4 regions of the Janthinobacterium tructae genome follow, and region 2 is predicted to be linked to each of the others. Evidence: predicted binding sites of a transcription regulator. Region 2 holds the regulator's gene; each other region holds the start of a gene.
What was found. Region 2 encodes sigma-54, which starts transcription at its own class of promoters, with help from an activator protein. Its sites were predicted from a motif close to TGGCANGNAANCTGCTTT; they were not measured.
Positions count from the first base shown of each region.

Region 1 (5,431 bases), 2.7 Mb from region 2:
TTGCTGGCCCGCATACCCTTTTCGATCGAGTACTCGGCGACCAGTGAACGCGGGTGCCAGAAATCAAGGCTGTCCGGCGTCAAGGGCTGGCCATTGCGCTGCCAGATATCGTAGTCCTTTTCATTTTCCTGGCCGACAAGGTGGTTTTGCGCAAACACGCGTTGCGTGAAGACGCCTTCGCCGCCCGTATCGGCAATTTCCTGCGCCGACATGCCGCGCCAGCCTATGCCCTGCACGGGGGTGGCCGAAATCACCTGATCGTGCGGATTGAAATACAGGGTGACCCGGCCATAGGTAGAGCCATGCAAGCCGTAGTCTGCGCGGTCGAACGCGGCCGTGTAGCTGTCCTTGCGTTCAGGCTTGCGATTGGCGCTGCACTCGTCGACAAAGGCGGCATCCTGCTGCATGGCCGAACGGTTGCGTAGGATGTTGAAAAACGCTTTCAAGGTTTGGGTACGGGCTTCATACTTTTGCCGGCCCGTATTGCCATGCTCATCCTTCAGATGGCCGCTGACCCAGTTTTCCGTGAAATTGCTATCGAGCAGACTGTAGGGCGGGTTGCACAGCACGTAACAGTCAGCCACGGCGGAAGCTCCCAGCGTTTCACCGAGAAAGGCGGCCGCCATGGCCACCATATTGCCCTGGCTATGGCAGACGATGGTGACGGGTGCGTCGTGCTGGCACGCCCTGATCGATTGTACGAGACGCGCCAGGCGCCAGGCGGCAAACACGAAGTACGGGCGCGGCGGGCAGGCATACACTTGCCGGTCATTCGTCGGGTTCATGTGCTGGATATGCATCCACAGGAACAGTTCCTCCGACAAGCCCTGGCCCCACAGATCGGGCAGGGCGCTGCAGCCGTTGGCGAACGGCCCGCCGCCCCAGTAATTCTTTTCGTTGAGATAGATGCCGTCGCCGAATGCCTGCAATTCCTCGCCGTTGGCCTTGTAGCCCCAGCGGAAGCGGATCACGGGCGAATTGGCGTCGTCCGCCTGCAGGAAGGTGGTGGCATTGCGCTTGGGGTTGAGGAAACCGTCATCCGTCAATTCAGGTGTGTATGTGGCAGCCTGCATCTTCCCGGCAGCCGGGCCGGGGATTGCCAGGTCCTCGTCACGGCGCTTCAGACGCGCATTCAGGCCGTCGCACAGGCCTTGTTCCGCCTGCTCATACCATTCACCGTCGGAATTGACGCCGTGCACAAAGATGATGATGCCGGGACGGGGCAGGCGCGTGACGGCCTCGAGCAGCGCATGGCTGAACAAGGTCGTGCCTTCCGCTTCGGCGAGCAGGATGCAATTGGTATCGAGCGTAGGGTCGGGTGACATGTGGGCGCTCCATCCAGGACAGGAAAGCAAAAACAGCTGCGCCCAAGCAAGCTCAGGCAATCTGCACTGTATGCGGATTGCCTGAGCTGGAACTTGCGTGGTGTCAAGAAAGGCGGTGCGAGGGGCGGGGTGTGCCCGAGGCAATCAGATCGCGTTCAGCGGTATTTTGAGGTAGCGCACGCCATTGTCTTCCGGCTCGGGCAGCTTGCCCGCGTTGATGTTGACCTGGATGGCGGGCAGGATCAGGGTCGGCATGTCCAGCGTGGCGTCGCGGCCCGTGCGCATGGCCACGAACTGTGCTTCCGTGATGCCGTCGCGCAAGTGGATGTTGCTGGCGCGCTGTTCCGCCACCGTCACTTCCCAGCGCGGCGCGCGGCCGTTGGGCGGGTAGTCGTGGCACATAAACAGCCGCGTTTGCGGCGGCAGTGACAGCAGGCGCTGCACGGAGCGATACAGCAGGGATGCGGAGCCGCCGGGGAAGTCGCAGCGGGCCGAACCCACGTCCGGCATGAACAGGGTGTCGCCGACGAAGACGGCATCGCCGATCTGGTAAGCCAGGTCGGCCGGCGTGTGGCCGGGCACGTGCAGCGCGCGCACTTCCAATTTTCCGATATGAAACACCTGGTCGGGCGCGAACAGCTGGTCGAACTGCGAGCCGTCGGCCCTGGCGTCATCCTGGTGGTAGACGGCGGCGAACGCCTGCTGCACCGTCTGGATGGCCGCGCCGATGGCCACGTCGCCGCCCAGCTGCTGTTGCAGGTAGGGCGCGGCGGACAGGTGATCGGCATGCGCGTGGGTTTCCAGCAGCCAGCGGCACTGCAAGCCGTGTTCGCGCACGAAGGCGATCACCTTGTCGGCCGAGGTGGTCGAGGTGCGGCCCGCCTTCGGGTCGTAGTCGAGCACGGAATCGATGATGGCGCAGTCCTGGCCATCGGCCTCGTACACGACATACGTGACGGTGGCGGTGGCGGGGTCGAAGAAAGCTTGGATTTGTGGGGTCATCGCGGCGGCAAAGTACGGACAGGGAAGGGCATTATATCGCCAGAGTGCGCTAAAAAAATGGTGAGAATTGACATTTGATATGCGAAAAACAGATATGGAGTGCGCGGCAGTCGTGCGCACCCTGGCGCGTGCAGCGTGGTAACCTCATCCTACAAGGAGGAGTTCATGAACGATACCACTGCACGCAGCGAACAATACCGCGGTTTTACGATTTCGGTGACCCCGCAAAAGGACAACGACGATTTATGGGATTTTACCTACCGCCTGCAGCGCGAGGGCGAGAGCGCGGCGCAAGCGATCACGCGCAGCCGCACCCTGGGCGGCTATGCGGCGCCCGAGACGGCTTGCACGGCTGGCCTGGAAGTGGCCAGGACGGAAGTGGATAATCTGCTGCGTCCTTGAGCCAGCGTAAATCGTTTAGCCTGAAAGTCAGCCTGACGCGCCCGCTGGCGCGTGAAACACGTCGCTAGCGGTCGCGCTTCATGCTACGATTTCCACTATTGAGTCAGTCACGAAGGAGGCACCCCATGGAAAACAGTTCTAAAATTCACTATAAAGGCTGGGAAATCGTTCCCCTGGCCGTGCCCACCACCGATGGCAAATGGTCGGCCAGCTGCGACATCGAACGCGCCACTGCGGAAGGCCTGGAAGTATTTGAAGGCTCGACCATGCAGTTCGTGCGCGACGACGAGGATGGCGCCATTGCCGCCGCCTGCGAAGAAGCCGTGCGCCAGATCGACAACATCATCGCCAACCCGCTGGTGCGGCTGGCTTGAATCCTGCATTTCCAGCAAATCTGCAGCCGGCGCCCGCCGGCTGTTTTTTTATGTGCGCGCCCGGCGTCCCGCCCGGTGGCAGTTTGGCCTGTTTCATGTTTCAATGTTTCAAATGGAATGATTGAAACATATTTGAAACATCGTTGATCTCAATCGTGACATCGCTGTTCCCGTGCGTGACACTGCACGCCACGCCGATATATGGCCGTTTCCCCCGTATGGCACTGCGTACCGGCGTACTTTCCGGGTGGACGCGCGGCCCTGGCACGGCATTTGCAATAGTGATGCTCATAGCAAGTCCATGAAACATTCGGGACGACCCGAATCCCATAAGGTGAACACATGACTCAATACTCCGCAGGTGCCGCATTCCGCAAGGCCGTCCAGGAAGAATCCCCGTTGCAAGTCGTCGGCGCCATCAACGCCAACCACGCCTTGCTGGCCAAGCGTGCCGGTTATAAAGCCATTTATTTGTCCGGCGGCGGTGTCGCGGCCGGCTCGCTGGGCTTGCCCGATCTGGGCATTTCCAGCCTGGACGACGTGCTGACCGATATCCGCCGCATCACCGACGTGTGCGACTTGCCGCTGCTGGTCGATGCCGACACGGGCTTCGGTTCGTCCGCCTTCAACGTGGCGCGCACCGTGAAATCGATGATCAAGTTCGGCGCTGCCGGCCTGCATATCGAAGACCAGGTGGGCGCCAAGCGCTGCGGCCACCGTCCGGGCAAGGAAATCGTCAGCAAGGAAGAAATGGTCGACCGCATCAAGGCGGCCGTCGATGCGCGCACGGACCCGAACTTTGTCATCATGGCGCGCACCGATGCGCTGGCCGTCGATGGCCTGGAAGCGGCACTGGAACGCGCCGTCGCCTGCGTCGAAGCGGGCGCCGACATGATCTTCCCGGAAGCCATCACGGACCTGGACATGTATGCCACGTTCGCCAAGGCCGTCAATGTGCCTATCCTGGCCAACATCACGGAATTCGGTTCCACGCCGCTGTTCACGCTGGACGAATTGCGCAGCGCCCATGTGGGTCTGGCCCTGTATCCGCTGTCGGCTTTCCGCGCCATGAACAAGGCGGCCGACAACGTCTACCGCGCCCTGCGCCGCGACGGCACGCAAAAAAATGTCGTCGACACCATGCAGACGCGCATGGAGCTGTACGAATCGATCAATTATCACGACTTCGAGCAAAAGCTCGATGCGCTGTTCGCCGCGCAAAAGAAGTAAGCACCTATACAAGAGCGGGCCTTGGGAGGCCCAGGCCCGCCGCACTGGACTGACAATCATCTTCTGGAGAACACTATGACCGCACCGCAAGTCGCTACTTTCAAGCCTAAAAAATCCGTCGCCCTGTCCGGCGTTACTGCCGGCAACACGGCGCTGTGCTCGGTCGGCAAGACCGGCAACGATTTGCACTATCGCGGCTATGACATCCTGGACGTGGCCGACAGCTGCGAGTTCGAGGAAATCGCCTACCTGCTGGTGCATGGCAAGCTGCCGACCGCCGCCGAATTGAAAGGCTACAAAGCCAAGCTGAAATCCCTGCGCGGCTTGCCGTCGGCTGTCAAGTCGGCCCTGGAAGCGCTGCCGGCCGCCGCCCACCCGATGGACGTGATGCGCACGGGCGTGTCCGTGCTGGGCTGCACCCTGCCGGAAAAAGACGACCATAACGCGCCTGGCGCGCGCGACATCGCCGACCGCCTGATGGCGTCGTTCGGCTCCATGCTGCTGTACTGGTACCACTACAGCCATAACGGCAAGCGCATCGAAGTGGAAACGGACGACGACTCGATCGGCGGCCACTTCCTGCACCTGCTGCACGGCGAAAAACCGTCGGCGTCGTGGGAAAAAGCCATGCACACGTCCTTGATCCTGTACGCGGAACACGAATTCAATGCGTCGACCTTCACCAGCCGCGTCATCGCCGGCACGGGTTCCGACATCCATTCGGCCATCACAGGCGCCATCGGCGCGCTGCGCGGCCCGAAACACGGCGGCGCGAACGAAGTGGCGCTGGACATTCAAAAACGCTACGACAACGCCGATGAAGCGGAAGCCGACATCCGCGAACGCGTGGCCAACAAGGAAGTGGTGATCGGCTTCGGCCACCCCGTCTACACGATTTCCGACCCGCGCAATGTGGTCATCAAGGAAGTGGCGCGCAATCTGTCGTTGGAAGCCGGTTCCACCAAGATGTTCGACATCGCCGAGCGCCTGGAATCGGTCATGTGGGAAATCAAGAACATGTTCCCGAACCTGGACTGGTTCTCGGCCGTGTCGTACCACATGATGGGCGTGCCGACGGCGATGTTTACGCCGCTGTTC
Region 1 is NZ_CP041185.1:1,967,543-1,972,973, reverse strand. It holds gene FJQ89_RS08605 (T6SS effector phospholipase Tle3 domain-containing protein) at 1-1,325, opposite strand, end outside; gene FJQ89_RS08600 (MBL fold metallo-hydrolase) at 1,470-2,327, opposite strand; gene FJQ89_RS08595 (hypothetical protein) at 2,493-2,729, shown strand; gene FJQ89_RS08590 (hypothetical protein) at 2,855-3,103, shown strand; gene prpB (methylisocitrate lyase) at 3,446-4,333, shown strand; gene prpC (bifunctional 2-methylcitrate synthase/citrate synthase) at 4,409-5,431, shown strand, end outside.
Region 1: the regulator sigma-54 is predicted to act here: its motif matches at 3,366-3,383, upstream of prpB (methylisocitrate lyase).

Region 2 (5,431 bases):
GCGCTGGAGCTGCTGGCCGACATCCGCGCCTTCATCGAGAAGTGGTTGCCGTCATTCAAATCCGACAACCGCAGCTACCTGACGGTGGCGCTCGGTTGCACGGGCGGCCAGCACCGCTCCGTGTACATGGCGGAACGGCTGGCGCAATACTTCGGCCCCAACGAGCGCGTGGTCTTGCGCCACCGCGAGCGCAGCTAATTAATCGAGGTGGCGCAGCGGATGCGCTGACGCCGGCCAGACGGGCGCAAAGAAACGCGCCACCATGGCTGCATCGACCTCGTCCAGGCTGGCAGGGTTCCAGCGTGGCGCATTGTCCTTGTCGATCACCAGCGCGCGCACGCCTTCGAGCACTTCGCCATGCGCGAAATTGTGGCGCACCACGCTGCGCTCCAGGCGCAGGCAATCGGCCACGCCCAGATGGGCACCGCGTTGCAGTAATTCCAGGGTCACCGACATCATCAAGGGAGAACGCAGGCGCATGGCCGCCAGGGCCTTGCCCGCGAACGCGCTGTCGTCCTGCGCCAGCGAGGCCATGATGGCAGCCACGGAAGGGGCGCCGAAGTGGCGGTCCAGCGCCGTGCGCGCGGTGGCCAAAGGAGAAGCCCCCGCCTCGGCCTGAAACGGCGCGGCCAGCGCCTTGATGGCCACCGGCAAGGCCTCGCCCGGCGTCGAGTCGAACAGGGCCAGCAGCGCCCCCATCTGCGCCTCGGGCAGGTAGACATCGGCCAGGCCCGTGTACAGGGCATCGGCCGCGTTGATCGTCAAGCCCGTCAAGCCCAGGTACAGGCCCAGCCGGCCGGCCAGGCGGGACAGGAAATAACTGCCGCCCACGTCCGGGAACAAGCCGATATTGACTTCCGGCATGGCCATGCGCGTGCGGCCCGTGACGATGCGCAGGCGGTTGCCGGGCCCGGCTTGCGCCACGCCCATGCCGCCGCCCATGACCACGCCATCCATCACGGCGATATACGGTTTCGGGTAGAAATGAATCACATGATTTAAGGCGTATTCTTCCGTAAAGAAATCTTCCAGCAACGCACTGCCGCCTTGCGGCGTAGCCAGGCCCGCATCGTAAAAGAAACGGATGTCGCCACCGGCGCACAGGGCTTTTTCGCTGCTGGAACGGATCACGACGGCGTCCACCTGCGGATCGTCGCGCCAGGCCAGCAAGACGGCACTCAGGGCGCGCACCATCTCCAGCGACAGGGAATTGAAGGCTTTCGGACGGTCGAGCACGATGTGCCCGGTACGGTTGCGGATGGAGGTCTGGACGAAGTCGCTCATGGCAGGCAGAAAGAAGTGAAAGTGCAAACATTCTAGCGCCTGCATGGGGAACATTGCGTTCGACAGGTACGGGCGCAAAAAAGGGCGCAAGATGTGCGCCCTTAGTTGATCACAACTGCTGGAAGCGGGTGGCCTTAAACGGCGACGACGGCGTCTTCCTCGGAGTTGTCTGGCAGATGCTTGATCGCCTCTTTACCGTGCCCTTGCACTTTGGTTTTGTATTTCATCACTTGCCTGTCCAGCTTGTCGATCAGGATATCGATTGCGGCATACAGGTCATGCGCCAGGCTTTCCACATAGACAGTTTTGCCACTCAGACGCAGGTTGACTTCGGCCTTTTGACGTTTTTCTTTCTCTTTGAGGTTATCCACGGTCAGAATCACGGCGATATCGATAACTTGATCGAAATGACGTTTCACGCGCTCCAGCTTCGTTTGTACGTATTCACGGATGGCTGGTGTCACTTCGAGATGATGTCCGCTGATGGTGAGATTCATACACACTCCTAAAGATGATCGGGTTCGTGCGGTCCATCCTATCCGGCCCGCAGAGGAACCGAAAAAAACTTACAAACACTTACGCAGGCTCACTGGCGGAATTTTCAACGCTTCCCGGTATTTGGCAACAGTACGTCGCGCAATCACCATGCCTTGTTCCCCCAGCATGTCCGCAATCTTACTGTCGGATAAAGGATTTTTAGGGTCTTCTGCTCCTGTCAGTTGCACGATCAATGCCCGTATCGCCGTCGATGATGCTTCGCCCCCCGCTTCGGTGGCGACGTGGCTACCAAAGAAATATTTCAACTCGAACATGCCGTGCGGGGTCAGCATGTACTTTTGAGTTGTTACCCGCGAGATAGTACTCTCGTGTAAACCCAGTGTATCAGCTATTTCACGGAGCACAAGGGGGCGCATGGCAACGGCCCCATGCGAGAAAAAGTTCTTTTGTCTTTCTACTATCGCTTGCGCCACGCGCAGGATCGTGTCAAAGCGCTGGCGCATATTCTTGATCAGCCACTTGGCTTCCTGCAACTGTGCGCCCATGGCGCCCTCGCCCTTGCCCTGCTTGAGCAAGTTGGCGTACATGGCGTTGACGCGCAGGCGCGGCATGACGTCGTTGTTCAGGGTGACTTGCCAGCCATTGCGCGCGCGCTTGACGACGACGTCGGGCACCACGTAATCGGACACGTCCGAGGCGAACACGGCGCCCGGATGCGGATTGCACTGGCGAATCACCGTCTGCGCTTCGCGCAAGTCTTCCTCGTCGCAATCGAGGGCTTTTTTCAGCTTGTTGAAATCGCGCTGGGCAAACCAGGCCAGGTGCTTTTCCACGATGACGAGGGCCATGCGCCGCGTCACCATGGCGACGTGCGGCAAACGCTTGATTTGCAGCGCCAGGCATTCGGATGCATTGCGCGCACCCACGCCGGGCGGATCGAAACTTTGCAACAGGGACAAGGCCGTGCGCATCTCGTCGGCGTCGATTTCCAGCTCTTCCGGCAGGCGCGCCAGGATGTCGTCGAGTGACTCTTCCAGGTAGCCATTGTCGTCGAGCGCGTCGATGATCAGCTCGACCAGCGCGCGGTCGCGCAACTCGAGCACCGTCACGCGCATCTGCTCCATCAGGTGCTCGCGCAGGGTGCAGTGATGGGCTTCCAATTGCGGACGGGAATCTTCGTCGTCGGGCGCCTTGCCCCGGCTCGCCTCGCTCCAGTCGCTGTCGCCGCCGTCCGCGGCGGCCGGGCCGTCGCCCGCCTCGCCATCAAAGGCTTCTGCTTCGGCCGGCGCCGCAGGCGCATCCTGGCCTGGCGGCTGGGGCGGCGCTTCGGCCGGCGCGGCCGTGGAACTCAGGGCCCCGTCGGACAGCAGGCGCAGCGAATGATCGAGCGGATCGTCGAGGCGCTCGAGCAAGGGATTGTCCGTCAGCAGTTGCTCTAGTTCCTGGTGCAATTCCAGGGTAGACAATTGCAACAGGCGTATCGATTGCTGCAACTGCGGCGTCAGTGCCAGGTGCTGCGAAGTGCGCAGCTGCAATGATTGTTTCATTGGCTCACATGCGGAAGTGTTCGCCCAGGTAGACCCGGCGTACCGACTCGTTCGCGATGATGTCGTCGGGGCGTCCCGACGCCAGCACCGAGCCCTGGTTGATGATGTAGGCACGGTCGCAGATACCCAGCGTCTCGCGCACATTATGGTCGGTGATCAGCACGCCGATATTGCGCTCCTTCAAGAAGCGCACGATGCGCTGGATCTCGATCACGGCGATCGGGTCGACACCGGCGAACGGTTCGTCGAGCAGCACGAAACGCGGGTCGGTCGCCAGCGCGCGGGCGATTTCCACACGGCGGCGCTCGCCGCCCGACAGCGACAGCGCCTGGTTCTCGCGCAACTTTTCAATTTGCAAGTCGGCCAGCAATTTATCCAGGCGCTCCTCGATCTCGGCCTTCTTCAGGGGACGGCCTTCGACGGTCTGGATTTCCAGCACGGCGCGGATATTGTCTTCCACCGTCAGCTTGCGGAAGACGGACGCTTCCTGCGGCAGATACGACAGGCCCATCTGCGCGCGGCGGTGGATCGGCAGGCGGGAAATGTCCACGCCGCTGATATCGATGGTGCCGCCGTCCGACGGCACCAGGCCGACGATCATGTAGAACGAGGTGGTCTTGCCGGCGCCGTTCGGGCCCAGCAATCCCACCACTTCGCCGCATTCGACTTGCAGCGAGACATCATGCACGACTTGCCGCTTGCCATAGGTTTTTTGCAGCCCGCGAACGATCAGGGTGCTGCCGCAACGTGTATTGTCCATTAGTTCTTTCCTGGTGCGGGCGTGGCCGGCGCCTTGGGCTTCGGCTGGATCACCATGCGCACGCTGCCGCCATCGGGCGTGCTGGTGCCGCTGTCGGAATTTTCCATTTTGAATACTTCCTTGCGGCTGTCATACGAGATGAAGGCACCGTTGGCCACGTCGGTCACTTTCGTGCCTTCCAGGCGCGTCAGCTTGGCCTTGGAAAACAGTTTCACCACTTCCGTCTTGTTATCGTATTCCACGCGCTCCGCCTCGCCTTCCACCCACAGGTCGCCCGCGCCATCGCGCTTCTGGCGGAAGGTGGCCAGCTTGCCGGGATCGGCCCAGAAGGTGATGAACTGGTAGCCTTGCGGGTCTTCCGTGATCAGGGCCCGGCCCGCCTTCATGGTCAGAGTCCCTTTCACCAGCACGACGTCGCCCGTCAGCGTGCGTACCTGCTTGACGTCATCGACGTGGCCGCTACGTGCCGTGATGACGGCTTCCTTCTCGGAATCGGCCTTCTCGGCATGCGCCACGCCCATCATGGCCAGAGAAAATACGGTCAACAGCAAGATATTCTTCATAGTATGGTTTCCTTGTTTCATTCTGTCATTTTGCCGCCGCAGCCGGGCGCGGTTTCGGCGGGAGGACCATGCGCAGCGCATTCTGCACTTCCACCACGCCAGTGGCGTTATTGGCCTTCATGCCGATGCCATTGATGCGCGAGGCGCCCGTCAGGATATCGACAGGCACGTCCGTTTCCATTCTTTCTTCATCCGGGAATACCGTCAGCGCTTCCGTCTTGACTGTCAGGTTCTGCGCCTTCGGACTGGCCACGCGGTCGATCACGACCTTGCGGTGCAGTTGCAACCGGGTATTGTCCTGGTCGATATGCGCCAGTTCCGCATTCATGTTCATCGGCGGCATGCCAGGCGTAAGCTTGCGCACGAAAGGCTGGTCGATATCGGATGAATCGTCGAGCGGATAATGCGTGAGCTTGGTGCCCGATACGATATAGCTGGGTTTACCCGTCAAGTCCATGCGCACCAGGCTGAAATTGGTGATGAAATAGTCTGGCTCATCCAGATGCTTGCTGGCCGTGATGTCCTGGGCATTCTTGTTCATCACTTCCAGCAGCCAAAAGCTGCCCAGCGCAAAGACGACGGCCCCCAGCACGGTAAAAATCATGCGCCAGCGATGGGCGCCTCCTGGCTTACGCATAGGATTTCACTCTTTCAAATCTGACTGGCGGCAAGGCGATGCGCCTCACTCCAGGAATGGCGCCATGACGCGCGCATAGTTATCCTGAGCGCGCAGCAGGAATTCGCAGATCTCGCGCACCGCGCCACGGCCGCCGCCGGCC
Region 2 is NZ_CP041185.1:4,707,717-4,713,147, reverse strand. It holds gene rapZ (RNase adapter RapZ) at 1-198, shown strand, start outside; gene FJQ89_RS20675 (enoyl-CoA hydratase/isomerase family protein) at 199-1,284, opposite strand; gene hpf (ribosome hibernation-promoting factor, HPF/YfiA family) at 1,419-1,781, opposite strand; gene FJQ89_RS20665 (RNA polymerase factor sigma-54) at 1,851-3,329, opposite strand; gene lptB (LPS export ABC transporter ATP-binding protein) at 3,334-4,089, opposite strand; gene lptA (lipopolysaccharide transport periplasmic protein LptA) at 4,089-4,652, opposite strand; gene lptC (LPS export ABC transporter periplasmic protein LptC) at 4,678-5,289, opposite strand; gene FJQ89_RS20645 (KdsC family phosphatase) at 5,335-5,431, opposite strand, start outside.

Region 3 (5,431 bases), 240 kb from region 2:
CGCCAACGAAAACGGCCAGGGCATGGCCTTCGAGCCCGTGCTGGGCAACGATGACCCCGATGCGCAGCCGACCGACAGCCCCGCATCGGCCGACCTGCCACCGCCCGCGCTGGCTCCGGTCTCCAGCGCCCCGACCCTGTCGTCCGTGCCGACCAGTTCCCCCGAACAACGCGACAACGCCACGCCAGGCGACGACGAGCCACCAAAAAAAGGCGGCCGCCCGACCCTGACACGCATTAAATAGCGTATAATTCGCAACGCACAGTTTTTGCCGACTTAGCTCATTTGGTAGAGCAGTTGATTTGTAATCATCAGGTGGCCAGTTCGAAACCGGCAGTCGGCACCAGAATTCAGTAGGAAATCAAAGGGTTACCCGCTTCGGCTGGTAACCCTTTTTTCTTTTCGTCCTTCTGCAAACCACTGCCGTGACGCATTGCTGCACCGCGCAATGACTATCAGCACGTTTAGGCGCAAGATGAGCACGTGCTTGCGCAAAGCAGGCTCCCGATGTCTGGCTTGCCTACCTGGGGAAACATCATGTCCGCACACACTTACAAGCTGATCGAACTGGTTGGCACGTCGACCGAGAGCAGCGATCAGGCGATACGCGATGCCATAGCCAAGGCGGCGCTGACGGTCAAGCATATGGACTGGTATGAAGTGACCGAGTCGCGCGGCCATATCGTCGATGGCAAGGTGGCGCACTTCCAGGTCACGCTGAAGGTCGGCTTCCGGCTCGAGTAAAGGGAACGAGTAAGGCAAGGCGGCGCGTTCACCGCCGCCCGACCACTGCCCGGTTCTCCAGCCACTCCCGGCCGCCGGCCTCCAGCGCGGCTTCGATCACCTTTTCCGGCAAGCTGTACACGGTCGCCCAGCTGGCGCGGCCATCCTGCGTATTCGCGGGGAAACTGTGCGTCTCGATGGGCCAGTGGTATTTGCGTTTCAGCGCTTTGACGATGGCGGCCAGGGAGACGCGGCCTTGCAGCGGTTCGGCGCCGGACTGGTCGCGGTTCGACAGCAGCACGGCCAGGACCTGGCCGCGGCCCGTGCGTGCGCCGGGGAAGGTGGGAGTTTTGTTTGCCATGGCCTATTTTACCGGGCAATTATCGGACGAGATACGATGTGCCGCACCTTTGATCTGGCGCAAGCGCCGCACCCGCTTTGCGGCCACGATGGGTATTTCGCCAGGCGTGCCGGCGCCCCTCCGGCAGCCTGGGCCACTCATCACGGGGCACAGGAGCCTATCATGCACAGCCTGAACATCCACGCCATGCAATGGCAACCCGTTGCCGATATTTCCGCCGTCGACCCGCTGCTGCCCGCGGATCTGGCCTGCTTTCGCGAATTGCGCGACGTGCTGCAGCGCTATGGCGCACTCGACCGCTTCGGTATTTCCCTGATCCACCGCCATTTCGACATCGCCGACGACGAGGAGCTGATGGAATACACGGATGTGGAAGAACGCACTTTGACGGTCAAACCTGTCAAGAAAAGCGACATCGACTGGCAGCACACGACCATTACCAACTGGAAATTGACGGAAGGCGAGGAAGTGGCGCGCATCGGTTGCGGTTGCGCAAGTAATTCGGGTGGCCACCTGGGCTATCACCGCGGTACCTGAGGCTGGCCGACTCCGCCCGTCAAGCGGCGTCGGCCTTTCTTACACTTCGCCCTATCCAGCTCAGTCCGCTTTGCGCAAGTAGTTGATTCAATTTACTTTTTTTGTGTGGCATGCAAGCTGCTTATCAGTGTCTACGAGATAAATCCAGGCAAGTCATTCTGGATTCCTTGTCCCCCGGATTTTCCGAGACTGACCACGATAAGAGGCTGCGATGAACGTCGATCACACACGAAGCAAGACCCTGGGCTGGCTGGGTGCACTGGCGGCGGCAAGTCTGCTGGCCAGCGGCCAGGCGCAGGCCGGCGCCTACGGCCTGGCCGTCAATGAGTTGAACAATTTCCGCATCACCACCAGTGCCGGCAGCTTGTCGCTGGCCGGCGCCAACCGCAATGCCAGCGACAGCGCCTTCTTCGAAGGTGGCGTGGCCGTCAATCCGCGCGCCGTCAATACGGGGCCGGCTGCCAACGCCGACGTGCTGCAAGTGTGTTCGGGGGGCGGCTGCAGCGGCTTGCCGCAAAACCACTACGCACCCAGTCCCAGTTCCACCCTGGAATTCGCACGTGGCGATGCGCACGCCTTCGGCAATATGCTCAATGGCGGCGCCAGCGTGCAAGCCGTGGCGGAAGCACAGCGCAACACGGTCGGCGCCGCCACGGCCATGGCCGGCGACACGCTCACCGGTTCCGTCAACCTGACCCTGTCGAGCGCCGGCTTCATCACCTTCAGCTTCATGGGACGGCGCGACTTGCGCACCAGCGTGACGACCATGGGCGACAAGTCGAACGTGTCGATCATGGATATCTTCAATATCTCGTGCAACAGCGCCAGCCCCGTCGGCTGCCTGTCGAACGCGAATGCCGATGGCGTGATCTTCCAGTTCGCCCCCGACGGCAACCCGAACAATGGCAGCGATATCAACGGCAACCATGGCACCGGCAGCCTCGACCCGTTCAGCCTGAACTTGACGGCCGGCACGAATGACCCGGCTACCGGACGCGCCTTCACGAATGGCTTTGCGATGTTTTCCCTGACCTCGAGTTTCGCCCTGCCCGCCGGCAGCTATACCTTGAACTTTGCCAAATCCACGCGCACCGACATCGTCGTCATCGATCCCCAGGCCGTGCCGGAACCGGGCAGCCTGTTCCTGCTGGGCCTGGGGCTGGCCGCCCTGGCGTTCACGCGCCGGCGCCAGCCGCAATAGACACCGGCAGAGGCGTTTTACCCCAGCCGCGCCAGTGCCTGGCGCGCCAGTTGCAACTGCTGCAGATAATAGCGGTGCAGCGTCGCGGGGTCGCTCAGGTCGCGCCCGAGTACCAGGCGCAGCTCGCTGGCCGGGCAGTCGGCGGCCTGTGTCTGCACCTGCGTCCCCAGCTGGCGGGCCAGCTGGCGCGCCGCCTGCTCTTGCGCGGGCCGGTATTCGACGCGCGTGCGCGCCACCTGGAAGCTGGTTTCATTGGCCAGGCGCACCACCTGCACAGGAGCGCCGGCCAGGCTGCGCGCCAGCGCGGCGGCCATGCCCGGCACGCCGTTGCCATTCACAATTTCCAGGCGCGGGCGCGGCGCTGCCGCCGCCGGCATGGGCCGCTCGGGCACTGCGGCGGGTACGCTGCGCACCGCTGCCGGTACGCGCTGCAAGCGGGCCATGCCATCGCTCTGCGTGATCTCCACGCGCGCCATGGCGGGCGCCTCCGGCACCGGCGCAGGCACGGGCACAAGCTGCGGCGCCGCCTCGCCGCGCAAGACCGCCCTGTCGCGCCGCAAGTCGTGTTCCCGCAAGCTGGCCGCCTGGCGCCGCATGAGCGCGGCGCGCTCGTGCTGTCCCAGCCGTTCGAGTACTTGCGCCAGGTGCTGCCAGGCCAGCGCATTGAGCGGATCGAGCAGACACGCCTGTTCCAGCACAGGCAACGCTTGCGCATCGCGTCCGTCCAGAGAATAGGCATGGCCGAGATTGCTGAACAGATAGGCCTGCTGCGGCCGCGCCGTGCCCGTTTCCTGCGTCAGCGCCTGCCACTGGGCGATGGCGGCGACGTGCTCGCCCCGCTGCGCATGCAGCACGGCCAGGCCGTTGCGCGCATTCACGTGGCGCGGCGCATGGCGCAGCGCCTGTTCATAGGCCGCCTGCGCGGCGGGCAGGTCGCCCCGCTCGAAATGCTGGCGCCCCGCCACATAGGCGGCATCGGCGTCAGGCCACGCCGCCACCGGCGCATGCGCCAGTTGCGTGGTACAGGCGGCCAGGCCAAGGCAGGCACAGGCGGCGGCCAGGCGGGAGAGCGTCAAGCGCATGGTGACTCCTTTCAGCGGCTGGCCATGGCCGGCACGAGCACGCGATAGACTTCGATCACGGCCGGCCCCATGAGCACCAGCATCAGGGTGGGAAAGACGCAAAATATCAGCGGGAACAGCAGTTTCAGGGCGATCTTCGCCGCCGCCTCCTCGGCCAGCAGACTGCGCTTGCCGCGCAGGTTTTCCGAATGCACGCGCAGCGAATCGCCCATGCTGGTGCCGAAGCGTTCCGATTGGATCAGCATGGCGACGAGGGTGTCGACATCTTCCACGCCGCTGCGCAGGGCCAGGTTGCGCAGCGCCTTTTCCTTGGAAAAGCCGGCGCGCATTTCCATCAGTACCAGTTGCAATTCCTGCGCCAGCACCATGCTTTTGATGTGGATCTCGCCCGATACCTTGACCAGCGCACGCTCCAGGCTCAGGCCCGCTTCCACGCACACGGTCAGCAAGTCGAGCGCATCGGGGATATTTTCAAAGATGTCGCGCTGGCGCCGCTTGGCCGTGCTGGCCAGCACCAGGTTCGGCAGGTAATAGCCGACGGTGGCGCTGACGCATAGCAGCAACAGCAGCACGCTGCGCAACTGCGCCGCCATGGCGCTGGCCGCGTACAGCCCCAGCACGGTGGGAAACAGCAGGGCCAATACGCTTTTCGCCGCAAAGTACAGGGCCGGCGCGCTCGCTTGCCGCCAGCCCGCATTCATAAAGCGCGTGCGCAGCGGCGAGCGCTCCCAGCCCTCTTCCGGCAGCGACAGCTTGCTGAACGGCTGCGCCACGCGCGCCACGCGCTCCACCCAGCCAGAGTCGGCCACCGCATCGCTGGCCGCCGGCGCCGTGACACCGAACAGGCGCTGGCGCAAAGCGCCGGGAAGGAAGATCAGCCATGCCAGCAGGGCAAGCGCCACCACCACGACGAAGACAATCACGAGAAACAGCAGTTGCGAAGCGCTCATGCCACCCCCTGTTGTTATATCCTGATACGTATCACATTGCGCATCCAGACCACGCCCAGCGCCACCATGCCGGCCGCGTACCACAGCAATTTAATGCCGCTGGGATCGGTCCACAGCAGGCGGATGTATTGCGGGTTGACCAGCGCCATGACGCCGATCATCACCACCGGCATCAGTCCCAGCACCCAGGCCGACATACGCCCCTCGGCCGACAGCACGCGCACCTGTCCCAGCAGTTTCAAACGGGCGCGGATGATGCGCGCGATGCTGACCAGCACTTCGGCCAGATTCCCCCCCGATTCGCGCTGTACCAGCACGGCGATGACGAGGTAGCGCAAGTCCGTCAGCGGAATGCGCGCGGCCAGGTTTTGCAGCGCCTCGTTCATTGGCACGCCGTAATTGATCTCTTCGTGCGCCATCTTGAATTCGCCGCTGATCGGCTCATTGAGTTCGTCGCCCACCATCTGCAGCACATTCGAAAACGAGTGACCGGCGCGCAGCGCGCGGGCCAGGAAATCGGCCGCTTCCGGCAGTTGCGCCTCGATCTTTTTCAGCCGCGCCGCGCGCGCGCGCAGCA
Region 3 is NZ_CP041185.1:4,463,461-4,468,891, reverse strand. It holds gene FJQ89_RS19585 (ClpXP protease specificity-enhancing factor) at 1-244, shown strand, start outside; tRNA gene FJQ89_RS19580 (tRNA-Thr) at 271-346, shown strand; gene FJQ89_RS19575 (dodecin) at 538-744, shown strand; gene FJQ89_RS19570 (hypothetical protein) at 773-1,084, opposite strand; gene FJQ89_RS19565 (hypothetical protein) at 1,247-1,621, shown strand; gene FJQ89_RS28225 (EDSAP-1 family PEP-CTERM protein) at 1,833-2,822, shown strand; gene FJQ89_RS19555 (LytR C-terminal domain-containing protein) at 2,840-3,904, opposite strand; gene FJQ89_RS19550 (type II secretion system F family protein) at 3,916-4,854, opposite strand; gene FJQ89_RS19545 (type II secretion system F family protein) at 4,869-5,431, opposite strand, start outside.
Region 3: the regulator sigma-54 is predicted to act here: its motif matches at 1,728-1,745, upstream of FJQ89_RS28225 (EDSAP-1 family PEP-CTERM protein).

Region 4 (5,431 bases), 610 kb from region 2:
TCGACGGAGCATGCCGATGCCGAGCGCCATGGCCTCATTTCGCTGGGCAGCCTGTTTACGGAACCCGTCTGGCTGTTCCTGCGCGAAGACAAGGCGGTGACGGAACTGACGCAATTGAAAGGCATGAAGATCAACCTGGGACCGGAAGGCACGGGCGTGCCCAGCCTGTTCCGGCAGTTGCTGTCCGTCAATGGCGTGGAAGCGAACGAGCTGACGGTGAGCGACTTGCAGAACACGCCGGCCACGGTGGAGCTGCTGGAAGGGCGCATCGATGGTCTCGTGTTCAGCTCGGCGCCGGAAGCGCCACTGATCCAGATGCTGCTGCAAACGCCGGGCATCAAGCTGTTTGATTTTTCGCAAGCGGAGGCGTACACGCGGCGCCTGCCTTTCCTCACGCATGTGGTCTTGCCACGCGGTATCGTCGACCTGGGGCGTAACATCCCCGCGCAGGATTACCACCTGATCGCACCGACCGCCACCCTGGTCGCGCGCGAAGACTTGCATCCGGCCTTGATCGACCTGTTCGTGCAGGCGGCGGCCAGTATTCACGGCGGCACGGGCTGGTTCCAGCAACAGGGGCAGTTCCCGTCCGCGCGCTACACGGAAATTCCCGTCGCGCCCGAAGCGCTGAAGTTCTACAAGGATGGCGCGCCCGTGCTGCAGCGCTATATGAGTTTCTGGCTGGCCAATTTCTTTGACCGCATGTGGGTGCTGGTAGTGGCGCTCGGTGCATTGATCTTGCCGCTGTCGCGCGTGGTGCCACCCTTGTACGTGTGGCGCATCCGCTCGCGCGTGTACCGCTGGTATGGCCAACTGCGCACGGTGGAGCAGGCGCTGGAAGACGTGCCGCCAGAGCAGCGCGCGCAAGTGTATGCGGCGCAATTGAAACGGCTCGACCAGATCGAGGAAATGGTCAACCAGATCTCGATTCCCCTGTCGTTTGCCGATGGCTTGTACGGCTTGCGCAGCCACATCAATTTCGTGCGCAAGCGCATCTTGACCTTGATGGGCGAACATCCAGAGGCGGGTGAGCCAGCCTGAAGCATCAAGCCAGGGCGGGACTTGCCTCTGGCCGACGCATGGCCGTCATCGGCAGGTGTTCCGTTACTCCTGGTTTCAGGCGCCCAGCCACGGCAGCCCCGCCTTGCACCAGCCGCCGATCTGCTTGCGGTGGCCGTCGGCATCCTTGTCGCCCTCAAAACCTTCGAGGATGTCGAAGCAGTTCACGTAGCCGTGCTCGGTCGCCAGCTTGGCCGCATGGCGTGAACGCACGCCGGAGCGGCACAGGAACAGCAGCACCTCGTCTTTGCCGGCCTGGGCAGCCAGTTGCGCGAGGAAGTCGGGATTTGGTACGCCGCCCGGATACGTGGCCCATTGCACCGCACCATGCTGGGTATCGGCGATGTCGACCCGGCCGACCCAGTCGCGCTCGGCATTCGTGCGCACATCGATGAGCTTTGCAGCGGCATCGCCTTGCAGCAAGTCATACGCTTCCTGCGGCGTGACGGCGCCGGCATACGGCGTACCTTCATTGGCCCGGCTGCGGGCGGTGGTCAGGATGTCGGCGGCGGTAGTCATGGCGTCCTCGATGAAAGTGGGGTGGTGTGGTCGATTATAGTGCGCCGTCCGCGCCCCGCAAATGGGAAGTCACGCTGCGCGGTGGATGCACCACAAGAAGGCATTTTTTAGAAATGCGCATAAAATGCACGATAATGGTGCGTTATTCATTTTTTGCACTTGCATAGTGCATTCTTGAATGACTCAAACTCAGCAGGAAAATCGCGGGCAGGAAAACTTTCACAGGGATGGCAGTCATTTTGTTGTTGGCGCCAGGGCGCTTCTGAAGCTGGCATGGAATCTGCTATGATCCTTATGAGTTTTGGTGGCACGCAATGTTTGCTTCGCTTCATCAGCCCAGACGCATTAAGGTCGGCTCACCCCACATTCATTTAGGAGATACGCATGGCAATGACAGCCGCAGAAGTCTTGAAGATGGTAGAAGAAAACGAAGTCAAATTCGTTGATTTCCGCTTTGCTGATACCCGTGGCAAAGAGCAGCACGTGACGGTTCCCGTGTCGCACTTCGACATGGACAAATTCGAGTCGGGCCACGCCTTTGACGGTTCTTCGATCGCTGGCTGGAAAGGCATCGAAGCGTCCGACATGATCTTGCTGCCGGATCCAAACACGGCCAATATCGACCCGTTCATGGAAGAAACGACCCTGTTCATGCAGTGCGACGTGATCGAACCGTCGGACGGCAAGGGCTATGACCGCGACCCGCGCTCGATCGCGAAACGCGCCGAAGCCTACCTGAAATCGTCGGGCATGGGCGACACCGCCTACTTCGGCCCTGAGCCAGAATTCTTCATCTTCGACAGCGTGCGCTGGAAGATCGACATGTCGGGCTGCTTCGTCAAGATCGGTTCGGACGAAGGTTCGTGGTCGACCGGCAAGGACATCGAAGGCGGCAACAGCGGCCACCGTCCTACCGTCAAGGGCGGCTACTTCCCAGTGCCACCAGTAGACAGCTTCCAGGACATGCGTTCGGAAATGTGCCTGATCCTGGAGTCCTTGGGCATCCCGGTTGAGGTACATCATCACGAAGTCGCTGGCGCAGGCCAGAATGAAATCGGTACCCGCTTCTCGACCCTGGTCGAGCGCGCCGACTGGACGCAAAACCTGAAATACGTGGTGTGGAACGTGGCGCACAGCTATGGCAAGACCGCCACCTTCATGCCGAAACCTATCGTTGGCGACAACGGTTCGGGCATGCACGTGCATCAATCCGTATGGAAAGATGGCAAAAACCTGTTCGCTGGCGACGGCTATGCCGGCCTGTCCGATTTCGCCCTGTACTACATCGGCGGCATCATCAAGCACGCCAAGGCACTGAACGCGATCACCAATCCGGGCACCAACTCGTACAAGCGTCTGGTACCAGGCTACGAAGCTCCAGTGAAACTGGCGTACTCGGCGAAAAACCGTTCCGCCTCGATCCGTATTCCGCACGTGGCCAATCCAAAAGGCCGCCGCGTGGAAGCGCGCTTCCCGGATCCACTGGCGAACCCGTACCTGTGCTTCGCCGCACTGCTGATGGCTGGCCTGGACGGCGTTGCCAACAAGATCCATCCGGGCGAAGCCGCCTCGAAAGATCTGTACCATCTGCCGCCAGAAGAAGACGCGCTGATCCCGACCGTGTGCGCTTCGCTGGAAGAAGCACTGGAAGCCCTGGACAAGGACCGCGAGTTCCTGACCCGTGGCGGCGTGTTCAGCGATTCCATGATCGACGCTTACCTGGAACTGAAAATGCAGGACGTGCAGCGCATGCGCATGACCACGCATCCTGCCGAGTTCGACATGTACTACTCGCTGTAATGGCGCCATGCCGGCAACTTGCCGGTAGTGAATAAAAAACGCGGGTGAGGCGATGGTCTTGCCCGCGTTTTTTGTTATGGCGTCACTGGGCGGTGTTGTATAGTCGGCCCAGGAACGATGCGGCACGAGCCGACAGGAGTGAAGATTGACCAAGCATTACAGAATGGCGCTGATGGCAGGATTGCTGGGCGCGGCGGCACAGGCGCACGGGCAGCTGTATGTGTGCGCCGATGCGCAAGGACACAAGACGTACACGGACAAGCGGGCTGGCGCGCATTGCCAGCTGCTCGATTTACCGGGCGCCATGACGGAGCCGCCACGCAAGACGGCGCCGCTGGCCGGTGCGCCTGCGCGGCCCGCCACGCAGGCGGTGGCCACGGCGGTGCCTGCCGCTGGCGCGTTTCCCAAGGTCGATGGCGCCGAGCAACGGGCGCGCGACCTGGACCGGCGCCAGATCCTGCAGGACGAATTGCGCAGCGAAGAGCAGAAACTGGCGGCCCAGCGCCTGGAGTTCAACGAGGGCCAGCCTGAACGCCAGGGCAATGAACGCAACTATGCCAAGTATCAGGAAAGAGCGGCGCAGTTGAAAGAGAATATCAACCGGACCCAGCAGAACGTCGAGGCCCTGAAACGCGAGATTGCGAATATTCGGTAAAGTACATGACAATAGACAACCATTCCAGCCGTCCCGCCCACCTGGCCGGTCTTGATTTGCTCGCTTCGGCCGTGATCCTGCTCGACGGCGACGGCCGCATCAGCTATGCCAACGCGGCGGCGGAAAACCTGCTGGAAAGCTCATTGAAGGCCCTGTCGCGGCAAAAGCTGACGGCGCTGTTCCTCAACCCCGAGGAGCTGGCCGGGATTTGCGCGCAGGCGCTGGAACACAAGTTTTCCGATTTGCGCCAGGACCTGAGCCTGGAACGCCTGGGGCGCGAGCCGCTGCGCGTGCACAGCATCGTCAGCGCGCTCGACGCGCCACGCGACGGCGTGCTGATCGAGCTGCGCGAAAACGTGCAGCAATTAAAACTCGACCGCGAGGAGCGCATCCTCGATCAGAGCCAGGTCAACAAGGAGCTGATCCGCAACCTGGCACATGAAATCAAGAACCCGCTGGGCGGCATCCGCGGCGCGGCGCAGCTGCTGGAGCTGGAACTGCCGGCCCTGCACCTGAGCGAGCTGCGCGAATACACGCAAGTCATCATCAAGGAAGCGGATCGCCTGCAAACCCTGGTCGACCGCCTGCTGGCGCCGCACCGCCGCCCGCACATCGTGGGCGACGTGAATATCCACGAAGTGTGCGAGCGCGTGCGCAGCCTGATCCTGGCCGAGTTTCCCAGCGGCCTGACCATTTCGCGCGATTATGATGCGTCGATTCCCGAGTTTCGCGGCGACAAGGAGCAATTGATACAGACCGTGCTCAACATCGCGCACAACGCGGCGCAGGCGCTGGCCGAGCGCATCGAAGCGGGCGATGCGGAGCTGATTTTCAAGACGCGCGTGGCGCGCCAGGTGACCTTGGCCAAGGTCCGCTACAACCTGGCATTAGACTTGCATATCATTGACAATGGACCGGGCATCGCACCCCAGATCCGTGACCGGATTTTCTACCCGCTGGTGTCGGGCAGGGATGGCGGCAGCGGGCTGGGACTGACCTTGGCGCAAACCTTCGTGCAACAGCACCTGGGTGTGATCGAGTGCGAAAGCCGGCCTGGATACACCGATTTCAGGATCGTTCTCCCCTTGCCATAAGCGAGGAAGTATCCCACCCATGAAATCCATTGCGGGACGCACACACTAATGAAGCCAATCTGGATAGTTGACGACGACGAATCAATCCGCTGGGTGCTGGAAAAAGCCCTGGCGCGGGAAAACCTCGCCACCAAGAGTTTTGCCAATGCGCGCGACGCCATCGCGGCACTGGAATTTGACACGCCGCAAGTGCTCGTGTCTGATATCCGCATGCCGGGCGCCTCCGGCCTGGAATTGCTGCAGACGGTCAAGTCGCGCTTTCCCGGCTTGCCGGTCATCATCATCACGGCCTTTTCCGACCTCG
Region 4 is NZ_CP041185.1:5,318,902-5,324,332, forward strand. It holds gene FJQ89_RS23430 (TAXI family TRAP transporter solute-binding subunit) at 1-1,041, shown strand, start outside; gene FJQ89_RS23435 (rhodanese-like domain-containing protein) at 1,117-1,578, opposite strand; gene glnA (type I glutamate--ammonia ligase) at 1,963-3,378, shown strand; gene FJQ89_RS23445 (DUF4124 domain-containing protein) at 3,524-4,033, shown strand; gene glnL (nitrogen regulation protein NR(II)) at 4,039-5,127, shown strand; gene ntrC (nitrogen regulation protein NR(I)) at 5,176-5,431, shown strand, end outside.
Region 4: the regulator sigma-54 is predicted to act here: its motif matches at 1,848-1,865, upstream of glnA (type I glutamate--ammonia ligase).